DNA from 2 places in the Mesorhizobium sp. RIZ17 genome. Region 2 is predicted to be linked to the other one. Evidence: predicted binding sites of a transcription regulator. Region 2 holds the regulator's gene; the other holds the start of a gene.
What was found. The regulator LexA, encoded in region 2, represses DNA repair genes until DNA is damaged. The targets are predictions, from matches to a motif close to TGTTCNNNNTGTGTTCNG.
Positions count from the first base shown of each region.

Region 1: a site for LexA is predicted at 1,646-1,663, ahead of WDX12_RS09410 (YifB family Mg chelatase-like AAA ATPase). Genes of this name have one in related genera too.

Region 1 is NZ_CP147861.1:1,888,301-1,894,102, reverse strand. Features, by position in the region: gene WDX12_RS09425 (glycosyltransferase) at 1-55, shown strand, start outside; gene WDX12_RS09420 (GtrA family protein) at 170-544, shown strand; gene gshB (glutathione synthase) at 624-1,565, shown strand; gene WDX12_RS09410 (YifB family Mg chelatase-like AAA ATPase) at 1,755-3,284, shown strand; gene WDX12_RS09405 (TetR/AcrR family transcriptional regulator) at 3,451-4,038, opposite strand; gene WDX12_RS09400 (DUF308 domain-containing protein) at 4,170-4,760, opposite strand; gene WDX12_RS09395 (hypothetical protein) at 4,981-5,328, opposite strand; gene WDX12_RS09390 (hypothetical protein) at 5,560-5,802, opposite strand, start outside.
Region 2 is NZ_CP147861.1:5,620,679-5,626,480, reverse strand. Features, by position in the region: gene gltX (glutamate--tRNA ligase) at 1-716, opposite strand, end outside; gene WDX12_RS27380 (ComEC/Rec2 family competence protein) at 819-3,278, shown strand; gene lexA (transcriptional repressor LexA) at 3,319-4,053, opposite strand; gene kynU (kynureninase) at 4,510-5,757, shown strand; gene WDX12_RS27365 (AMP-binding protein) at 5,773-5,802, opposite strand, start outside.

The DNA of each region.
Region 1 (5,802 bases), 3.2 Mb from region 2:
ATCCGGGCAGGCCGCGCCGAAGAGCGAGCCGGGCAAGGCCCCAAGGGCGGCCTAGAGCATGATCCCGAAAAGTGGGAACCGGTTTTCGGAGAAAGATCATGCTCCAACAAAGAGTTAGATCCGTGAGGGCGATTCAACGAAACGCCATCACGATCTAGTGGGCGGCATAGTGGGCCGCCTCCTCCGCTTCGCCCTTACCGGCGGCATCGGCTTCGTCGCCGACGCGGCGGCGCTCTGGCTGCTGCTTGCCGCGACGCCGCTCGGCCCGCTTTCGGCGCGCGTGCTGTCGATCGGCTTCGCGCTCTGCGTCACATGGCAGATCAACCGCCATATGACCTTCTCGCCGTCGAGCCGGGGCATCGCGCAGGAAGGCGCGCGCTATGGCGGCGTCGGCATCGCCACCGGCATCGTCAACTACCTGGTCTATTGCGCGCTGCTCTTGGCAATGCCGGCGCTGCCGCCGCTGGCGGCGCTCGCCTTTGCCTCGATCGTCGCGATGGCGCTGTCCTTCCTCGGATATTCCAGGCTGGTCTTCGACCGCTAAGCGTCTGCACCAAGCGAGCACGATTGGCAGACGCCGCCGATTTCCTTATATCGGCGGCAGAGCACGCCGGAGAGAAAAAATGCCGCTGAAGATCGCCGTCCAGATGGACCATGTCTCCACCGTGTCGATCGCCGGCGACACGAGCTTCGCGCTGTCGCTTGAGGCGCAGCGGCGCGGCCACAAGCTTTTCCACTATACGCCCGACCGGCTGTCGCTGCGGGACGGCAAGGTTTTCGCGCGCATCGAGGAGATGCAGGTGCGCGACGAGAAGGGCAACCACTATTCGCTGGGCGAAAAAGTACGCACCGACCTCTCCGCGATGGACGTGGTGCTGCTGAGGCAAGACCCGCCCTTCGACATGAACTATATCACCACCACGCACATACTGGAGCGCATCCATCCGAAGACGCTGGTGGTCAACGACCCGGCCTGGGTGCGCAACAGCCCGGAAAAGATCTTCGTCACCGAATTCCCGGACCTGATGCCGGAAACGCTGATCACCAAGGATCCGCTGGAAGTTGCGGCCTTCCGCAAGGAATTCGGCGACATCATCGTCAAGCCGCTCTACGGCAATGGCGGCGCCGGCATCTTCCATCTGCACGAGGCCGACCGAAACCTCGCCTCGCTGCTCGAAATGTTCGGCCAGCTGTTCCGCGAGCCCTATATCGTGCAGCGCTACCTCAAGGACGTGCGCAAGGGCGACAAGCGCATCATCCTGATCGACGGCGAGCCGGTTGGCGCCATCAACCGTGTGCCGGCCGAGCACGATTCCCGCTCCAACATGCATGTCGGCGGCCGCGCCGAGAAGACCGAGCTGACGGAGCGCGAGCGCGAGATCTGCGCCCGCATCGGGCCTTCTCTGAAAGAACGCGGCTTCATCCTGGTCGGCATCGACGTGATCGGCGACTACATGACCGAGATCAACGTGACCTCGCCGACCGGCGTGCGCGAAGTGCAGCGCTTCGGCGGCGCGGATATCGCTGCCCTGTTCTGGGATTGCGTGGAGGGGAAGCGGGGGTAGTTCTCGCCACGACGCAGGCGGCGCTCCAAGCATCGGGCTTGTCAATGCCGCCGGAGAATAACGAGGCGCGCAGTTGCTCGCGTTCTCGTAATGTTCTTGCCCAAGGCGAAAATCTGTGGTTGTCTAGCCTGATTTCGCTCGCGGCCTGATCGCAGGATCACGCGAGCCGATATCGGGGGCTTGAGACAAATGGTGGCGCGGGTTCGCACGGTCGCTTTCCAGGGCATCGAGGCCGTTCCGGTCGATGTCCAGGTGATGGTCGGGCCGGGCAAGGTCGGCATGCAGATCGTCGGCCTGCCGGACAAGGCGGTGGCCGAGAGCCGCGAGCGGGTGCAGGCGGCGCTGCACGCATCGGGTCTGTCGATGCCGTCGAAGAAGGTGACGGTGAACCTCGCGCCGGCCGATCTTCCCAAGGAAGGCAGCCATTACGACCTGCCGATCGCGCTCGGCCTGATGGCGGCGCTGGGCGCCATACCCGGCGACATGCTGGCCGGCTATGTGGTGCTGGGCGAATTGTCGCTCGACGGCACCATCGCAGGCGTTGCCGGCGCGCTGCCGGCGGCGATCGGCGCCAATGCCGAAGGCAAGGGCCTGATCTGTCCCTTCGCCTGCGGACCGGAGGCGGCCTGGGCCGGCAAGGATTTCGACATATTGGCGCCGCGCAGCCTGATCGCCGTCGCCAACCATTTTCGCGGCACGCAGGTGCTGTCGCGGCCCGAGGCCGGCATAAAGCTCGCCGCGCGCGACCTGCCTGACCTCGCCGACATCAAGGGCCAGGAAAGCGCCAAGCGGGCGGTCGAAGTGGCGGCGGCCGGCGGCCACAACCTTCTGATGGTCGGGCCGCCCGGCTCGGGCAAATCGATGCTGGCGCAGCGCCTGCCCTCGATACTGCCGCCGCTGGCGCCGAAGGAGCTGCTCGAAGTGTCGATGATCGCCTCCGTCGCCGGCGAGCTTGGCGAGGGCAAGCTGACCGACCGGCGGCCGTTCCGCGCCCCGCATCACTCCGCCTCGATGGCGGCGATGGTGGGCGGCGGTCTGCGCGCACGTCCAGGCGAGGTCTCGCTCGCCCATCACGGCGTGCTGTTCCTCGACGAGCTGCCGGAGTTCACGCCGCAGACGCTCGATGCGCTGCGCCAGCCGCTGGAAACCGGCGACTGCATGATCGCACGCGCCAACCACCGCGTCACCTACCCGGCGCGCATCCAGCTGGTGGCGGCGATGAATCCGTGCCGCTGCGGCATGTCGGGCGAGCCCGGCTATCGCTGCCTGCGCGGCGAGCGATGCCGTACCGACTACCAGGCGCGCATTTCCGGCCCGCTGCTCGACCGCATCGACCTTCGGATCGAGGTGCCGGCGGTCTCGGCAAGCGACCTGATCCGGCCGGACAAGGCCGAGACGAGTAGCGCGGTTGCGCAGCGCGTGGCGCGAGCGCGCGCCATGCAGCGCGAGCGGCTGGAAAGACTGGGAGCCGGCGCCACCACCAACGCGCATTGCCCGCCTTCGATCATCGAGGAGATCGCCAAGCCCGATAATGCCGGCCTGACGCTGCTCAAGGACGCCAGCGAAAAGCTCGGCTTCTCGGCGCGCGCCTATCACCGCGTGCTGAAGGTGGCGCGCACGCTGGCCGACCTCGACGCCAGCGAGACGGTCGGCCGCATCCATCTCGCCGAGGCGATTTCCTACCGGATGAGCGCCGAGCGGATGGCGCAGGCGGCCTAAAGCAGGTCGCGTGAAAAAGGATTCACGCAACCTGCTTTAAGTCTTTGATCTTAAGCATGTCTTTGTCCCGAAACCGGGACCACTTTCGGGAGACATGCTTTAGACCTATGCGTTTCTAGTCGGGCCGCATCCGCAGCCACGCCAGATCGCCCCGACCGATCCCACGTCAATCGGTCGTGGGGATCAGCTTCTGCAGCGTCGGCGCCAGGATCATGCCGAACGTCAGGACGTCGCCATAGGCCCGCGCGGAAATCATCGCTCCGTGCACGGTCGCCATGAAGGCCTCCGCTTCCACGCGCGGCGCGGCGGCGATCGTCAGTGAGCCTTGCGCGGCGCCGCGCTCGATGACGCCGGTCAGCCAACCCGACAGAAACTGAAAATACGCCCGGACCTCCACGGCAACCTCCGGCGGAAGGGCGGGAAGCTCGCTGGCAAGCAGCGCGCAGACGCAGATCGGCCTGCTCGCGTCCTCGATGCACTGCGCCCAGAAGCCGGCATAGGTTCGCAGCAATTCCGGCGGCTCAGGCACGTTGCGCTCAAGCTCCGTCATGCCCGTCACGGCATCCTCGAGGTAGCGCCGGACCAGGGTTTGCACGAGGTCGACCTTGCTTGGGAAATGGTGGTGGATGCTCGCCTTGCGGATACCGACCACTTCGGCGATATCGGCATAGCTGAACCCGTTGTAGCCGCCGGCGACGATGAAGCTTCGCGCGGCGGCCAGGATGTCATCGGCGGTGTTCGAGGGCTTATCCATGGACATGCCTAGATCGTGATGGCGTTTCGTTGAATCGCCATCACGATCCAACTTTTTGTTGGGGCATGATCTTTCTCCGAAAACCGGCTCCCACTTTTCAGGATCATGCCTAACGCCCGGCGGAAGAAAGCTCAACTCGCGACCTGCCGCGACTTGCGAAGCATATCGCCGACGGAAAGCCACACGGCGGACAGCAGGAAGTAGAAGGCGCCGAACGCGGCATAGGGCGCGACATTGGCGATGCCGATGGCTTCCGCGCCGCCCGCCATCTTGACGAAGAAGAGGCCGGCCAGCGCCGACTGGGCGCCGCTCAGTATCATCGCCCACTGCGCGCCGTTGGTCTTCCAGCGACGAACCGCCGTCAGCAGTTGAAATGCGCCGGAGACGACGGCCCAGACACCATAGACCGCGAGCACCGCGTTCATGCCGCGGCCAAGCGCGATGGCGACCGCGATCGCGGTGACGATGCTGACGACGAAATTGAGCAGCTGCGATCCGTTGCCGCGAAGCCCTCCGCTGCGCCGCGCGTCGACGTAGTTCGCAAGCGCGTCCCATAAGGGGTAGGCGACCAGCATGATTGCGGCGAGCGGCGGGACTGTCCTCGCGACGGTAACGGCCGCCAGGACCCAGGCAGCCGATACGGCAAAGCGCAGATAATAGTAGCTTTTGAGCCAGCCGTTTGAGGACTGGGCGCGGTTCTGACCGTTCGTTCGTGCAGACATGACGATAATCTTCCTTTGGTTTTGCTACCTACCTACTAGAAGGTAGATGACGATCCGTCAAGCTGGTTTCGAAGTGGCCGCCTGGAGCAATTCCAGGAAAAGTGTGAGCGGCCAGGTTCGGCGACTCGCCGTAGCCTTCCGTCCGGAATTGCGTAAAAACAAAGGGATAGAGCGGTTCGCCGTTTCCGTGAAACGGTGAAACGCTCTTCAGCGCCCTCGCCTACTCCGCCAGATCTACAGTCTCGGTGGAATGCTCGGTGCAGATGAAGCAGCAGGTGTCGCAGGGCTGGTCGTTGTCGGGGCCGACGCCGGCGGAGACCTGGTCGTTGCCGACCACCCAGGCGCCCCAGCAGATGCGCTCGCCCGGCTCGCAGGAGATCGGCACGGATTTGCGCGCCTTCGGCCGGATGAGGAACACCTTGTCGTCGCCCGGCCAGACTTTGTCGCTGTCGCGGCTGAACAGCTCCACCGCGACGCCATCCGAGCGCTGGTTGCGCACGAAGACCGACATGTCGGCGGCGAAGGCCGGCGAGGTGAGGAAAAGAACGGCGAGCAAAGCGCGAATCATGGCGAGGTCCCCGCGGGGAGTAGAGCACGGGTGGCGAAGCCGCGCGACCTCCCCTTCTCCCCTTGTGGGAGAAGGTGGATCGGCGCGCAGCGCCGAGACGGATGAGGGGTGCTCCAGCTTGGCGAAGACGTTCGCCGCAACGTGCGCATGGCCGACGCCTCACTCCGCTGGAACACCCCTCATCCGGCCGCTTCGCGGCCACCTTCTCCCACAAGGGGAGAAGGGGGAGCCCTACCTTCTCACCACCACATGCGGCGCGAATGTCTTCACGGCATCCACCAGATCCTCGCCGCGCACGTCGAGCGAGGAGATTTCCATGTGCACGGTGGTCTTGCCGAAGGGCATCAGGCCGAAGGCGTTGGCGGAGGAGTAACGGATTGCGTCGGGCGGCTCCTCGGTGAGCTCGAAATTGAGCATCGCCGCGCCCTTGCCGCCGGCGGCGAGCCGCACGCTGCGCACCTTGTTCCACGGCAC
Region 2 (5,802 bases):
GCGCCGTCGGCGCCGTGGATCAGCGGGATGTGCGACATCGACGGCACGTCCCAGCCCATGGCGTTGTAGATCACCGTCTGGCGCGCGGCATTGGTCAGGTGATCGTCGCCGCGGATAATGTGGGTGATGCCCATGTCGTGATCGTCGACGACGACGGCATGCATGTAGGTCGGGACGCCGTCGGAACGCAGGATGATGAAGTCGTCGAGATCCTTGTTCGGGAAGCGCACTTCGCCCTGCACGCGGTCGTTGACGATCGTCACACCTTCGGTCGGCGCCTTGATGCGGATCGCACCCTTGACGCCTGCCGGCGCCTCGGACGGGTCACGGTCGCGCCACTGGCCGTTGTAACGCGGCGGCAGGCCCTTGGCGCGGGCCGCCTCGCGCATTGCCTCGAGCTCGGCCGGCGTCTCATAGGCGTAATAGGCCTTGCCCATGCGCACGAGTTCCTCGGCCACCTCGCGATGACGCGGCGCGCGCTGGAACTGCGAGACGGCGTCGCCGTCCCAGGAGAGGCCAAGCCAGGTCAGCCCGTCGAGAATGGCGGCCGTGGCGGCTTCGGTGGAGCGCTCGCGATCGGTATCCTCGATGCGCAGCAGCATCGTGCCGCCGGTGTGCCTGGCATAGAGCCAGTTGAACAGCGCCGTGCGCGCCCCGCCGATGTGCAGGTAGCCTGTGGGCGAGGGGGCAAAGCGGGTGACGACCTTGTCGGACATGGAACTCTCGAAGAAGCACTGAAAAATGCATGTGTCGCGCAGACTTCCACGCGACCGGCGTTCATGTAGCATAGGCGGTCTGGGGCGCAAGGGGCAGACCCGATGGCTGGACGTGGCCGGGGCGCGAAGGAGAGCGGGGGAACGACAGCTGGCGTCAGCGAACGCCTGATGTTTGCCCATGCCACACCCGAAGAGACAGCGCCGGTTTCGCTTCCGGAGCCGCGCGCACCAGCCGTGTTGCTGCCGCCCGGTGACGGTGCAATACAGCCGGTCCCGCCAACAACAGCCACCATCGGCCGGATCCGCAAACAGCTTGGCCGCGCCTCGCTTCCCGCACTCCACCGAAGCATCGGCACCGCGGCGGCCACCGAGCTCGACCGCGGCATTGGCTTCCTGCTGGTGCCGGTGTTCCTGGCCGCTGGTGTCATCTACTACTTCTCGCTGAACACTGAGCCCGATCTCTACAGGCCGCTCGCGGCGGTGGCCCTGATGGCTGTCTGCGCGGCGGTTTCGCGTTCCCGGCACAGAACACACCTTGTCTTCGTGGCGGCGTTTTTCTGCGCCTTGGGCTTTCTCGCGGCCAAGGTGGAGACCTGGCGGATGGCGACCCCGATGCTGGGTTCCGAAATCCAGACACGGCTGACGGGGCGCCTCGTCACCGCCGAGGCGATGGCCAACGGCCGCATCCGGCTGACAATCGATCTGATTTCCACGGAGCATCCCAAGCTGCGCTATGCGCCGGACCGCGTCAGGCTGTCGGCACGCAGGATCCCGCCAGAGATGATCGCCGGGTCGATGCTGACCGGCTATGCCAAGCTGCTGCCGCCGACAGGCCCGGTTCGGCCGGACAGCTATGACTTTTCCTTCGACAGCTACTTTGCCGGCATCGGCGGCAGCGGCTTTTTCCTGGGCGATCCAAAGCTGATTGCCCCGGCAGAAGCGCCATTCGGAGCGCGCGTCGCATCGGCTGTCGAAAACGCGCGCGAAGGCATTGCCGACCATATCAGGAGCGCCATCGGCGGGTCCGAAGGCGAGATCGCGGCGGCGCTGATCGTCGGCGTGCGCGCCGGCATTCCGGAAGCGATCAACGAGTCGATGCGGCGCACCGGCATCTACCACATCATCTCGATCTCCGGCCTGCACATGGCACTTGTCGCGGGCACGATCATGGTCCTTTTGCGCGGCACCTTCGCGCTGTTTCCGGATTTCTCGTCACGCCGACCGGTGAAGAAATATGCCGCTGCAATCGCGCTGGCCTCGATTGCCGCCTACCTCGTGATCTCCGGCATCGTGGTCGCGGCCGAGCGAAGCTTCATCATGCTGGCCGTGATGCTGGTCGCCGTGCTTTTCGACCGCGCGGCGCTGACCATGCGCAACCTGGCGATCTCTGCCATCGCCGTCATCCTGGTCTCGCCGCACGAAGTGGTCGGCCCGAGCTTCCAGATGTCCTTCGCCGCCACCGCTGCGCTTGTCGGCGCCTATGCCGGCTTTGCCGACTATCGCGCCGGCAAAACGACAGCGCCGCCGGCAAGGCGTTCGTTTCTCGGGTTCGTATCGCAAAAACTGGCGGTTGGCGTGGGCGGCGCCGCCATAACGTCGCTCATCGCAGGCAGCGCGACGTTGCTGTTTGCGATCTGGCATTTTCAGCGCGTGTCGCCGCTCAGCCTGCTGGCCAATCTGGCGGTCATGCCGATCGTTTCGCTGATCGTCATGCCGTTCGCCGTGTTGAGCGCGCTCGCCATGCCCTTCGGCTTCGACGGTCCCTTCCTCTTTGTCATGGGCAAGGGCCTGACGGCGATGATCGCCATTTCGGCGTGGATATCCGAGCGCTCACCGGTCGACGCCGTCGGGCTGATCTCGATCCAGTCGGTGCTGCTGGCGACGGTCGCGCTGGTCATCGCAACGATGGCGACCACGTGGCTCAGGCTTGCCGCGGTGCCCTTCGCGCTCGCGGCGCTGCTGGCCATTCCGCATGTCCGCACGCCGGATGTGCTTGTCTCGGAGGACGCGCGTCTGGTGGCGATGCCGATCGGAGGCGGTGAGCTTGCGATCAACCGCGCGCGCTCCAACGAGTTCACCACCGACAACTGGAAACGAGCGCTGAAAGCCGAGGATATCGTGCCGCCGGAGACCTTCGCCAAGGACGCCCTCGACATCGCCGATCCCGTCGACCTGCCGCCTGGCTCGCCCTTCTACTGCACCGGAGACCTCTGCATCGGCCGGCATCCTTCCGGCGCCATCGTCGCGCTTGCCGAGAACCGCGGCAGCGCCCGACCGGCCTGCGGGTTCGCAGATCTCATCGTCATCAACGATGCAACGGCCTACAACCCATGCCGCGATCCGCGCGTGCTCGTCGTCACCAAGCGGCAGCTGGCTCACGACGGCAGCGCCGCTATCTTCTTCGATCCGCAATCGGCGACCGCCCGGCCAACCGTTCGCTACGCGGTCGACGAGCCATATCGTCCCTGGCACGAGCAGCGGAAATACACACGCGAGGCGAGGGGGCTGCCGCCCTATCAACGACCGGAAAAGCCGGCGGCCGCGCCGCAGCCGACAGAATAGATGTCACGCATTTCCGGCGAAGACCGCCGCGCGGTCCTGCTCAGTAGCGACGGATAAGTCCGACGAGCTTGCCCTGAACCTTGACCCGATCCGGTCCAAAGATCCGGGTCTCATAGGCCGGGTTGGCGGCCTCGAGCGCGATCGAGGCACCCTTGCGGCGAAACCGCTTCAAGGTCGCTTCCTCGTCGTCGACCAGCGCCACCACGATCTCGCCCGGGCTTGCCGTATTGGCGTTGCGGATGATGACGGTGTCGCCGTCGAAGATACCGGCCTCTATCATCGAGTCGCCCTTGACCTCCAGCGCATAGTGCTCGCCGCCCATGATCATGTCCGGCGGCACCGAGATCGAGTGCGTCTGGTGCTGGATGGCGTCGATCGGCACGCCGGCGGCAATGCGGCCCATCACCGGAATGGATACGGCCGAAACAGCGTCGTCGTCATTGCTGGGTGTCGGCGTGCGCGAAGGCGCTGCCGGCTTGACCTGGCGGTTGAGATTGCCTTGGCCGCCCTGGATGACGCTTGGCGAGAACTTCTTCGCGGCATTCAGGCCAGGCGCGATCGAGTCGGGCAGGCGCAAGACTTCGAGGGCGCGCGCCCGGTTCGGCAGCCGGCGAATGAAGCCGCGCTCTTCCAGCGCCGTGATCAACCGGTGGATGCCGGACTTCGAGGCAAGGTCCAGCGCCTCCTTCATCTCGTCGAAGGATGGAGGAATCCCGCTCTCCTTCAGGCGTTCATGGATGAACATCAGGAGTTCATGTTGTTTGCGCGTCAGCATTGGCGGCCCCCACGGGTTCTGAAACCAGAATCGGAAAAACAAACCCAGAACAAACACTATCTGTTCCAGTTGTGTTCCGCAACCGTTTAAAGTTTAATGAATTTCTTAAGGCTGCCGAAACAATGTTGCATTCGAGGACGCCAGCCGCCGCCAGTAGGGCGGTGGCATTGATTCCGTTCGATTTTGCAGCACTGCCTAAGTTGAAACAGCAGGCAGCGCCATCACGAAAGCGCGGGTCGGACCGCGTGGACCACCCTTTGCGCATGCTGCACCGTGAACGAAACGAACCCAAAATGCCAACTTCGGCGATTTGCCGGTTCACTGTTCTCGCGGTCTATGGACCAGCTAACACAGGACGAAAGGTTCTTGCCCCGACGCCGACTGGGGTGAGACAACCGCCGTTGGCCGTCTGGCGATTTGCGAGCGGCGCTGGGTCGAGATGGAGGCGGTAACGCGATGAGGGGAATTCCTGGCCGTGCTGAAGTCGAGGCGATGGATGCCGCGGATCCGCTGCGCGCCCTGCGCGATCGCTTCATCCTGCCGGAAGGGGTGATCTATCTCGACGGCAACTCGCTGGGTGCGGCGTCCTCCGAGGTTTTCGACGAGATCGAGAAAGCGGCAACGCGCGAATGGGCGCATGATCTTATCCGCGCCTGGAATACCGCGGGCTGGTTCCAAATGCCGGTCGAACTGGGCGACCGGCTCGGGCGGCTGATCGGCGCGGCGGCCGGACAGACCGTCGTTTGCGATACGACCTCGATCAACATCTACAAGGTCCTGCATGCGGCGCTGGCGATGCGGCCCGACCGATCCGTGATCGTTGCCGAGGGCGACAGTTTTCCGACCGATCTCTACATGGCGGAGGGCGTGGCCTCCACGCGTCCTGGTACGGTGCTGCGGCTCGAAGGTGTCGACGCCCCGACGATCGAGGAGCTGATCGACAGCCAAGTCGCGGTCATCCTGGTCAACCACGTCAACTACAAGTCCGGCCGGTTGCGCGACATGGCGGCCTTGACGCGCAAGGCCCACGAAGCCGGCGCGCTGATCGTCTGGGACCTCTGCCATACGGCAGGCGCGTTGCCGGTGGATCTTGATGGTTTCAGTGCCGATTTCGCTGTCGGCTGCACTTATAAATACCTCAATGGCGGCCCGGGCGCGCCCGCCTTCATCTACGCCGCGAACCGCCACCACGGTGACATTCGCCAGCCGCTCAGCGGCTGGTGGGGGCACGCCCGGCCTTTCGCGTTCGAGCAGGGCTACGCCATCGGCACGGGCATCCGCCGGTTCCTGTGCGGAACACAGCCGGTGCTGTCGATGCGGGCGCTGAAGGGCGCGCTGGACCTCTGGGACAAGGTCGACATGAATGCCGTGCGCGACAAAAGCATCGCCCTGACGGACTTGTTCATCCGGCTTGTCGAAGCCCGATGCGGCGCCTTCGGCCTCGAACTGGAAAGCCCGCGCGATGGCGCCGAGCGTGGCAGCCAGGTGTCGTTCGCCCATCCGCACGGTTACCAGGTGATGCGCGCCCTGATCGAGCGCGGCGTGATCGGCGATTTCCGCGCGCCATACACCATCCGCTTCGGCTTCACACCGCTCTATGTCGGCTATCGGGATGTCTGGGAGGCCGTCGAAGTGCTGGAAGACATCCTGCGCACCGGCGTCTGGCGGGAAGCGCGCTTCGCGGTCAAGGAGGCCGTCACCTGAATCGGGCTTTCTCGCTCAATGGGGCTTTTCGGCGCGCAGGCGGAA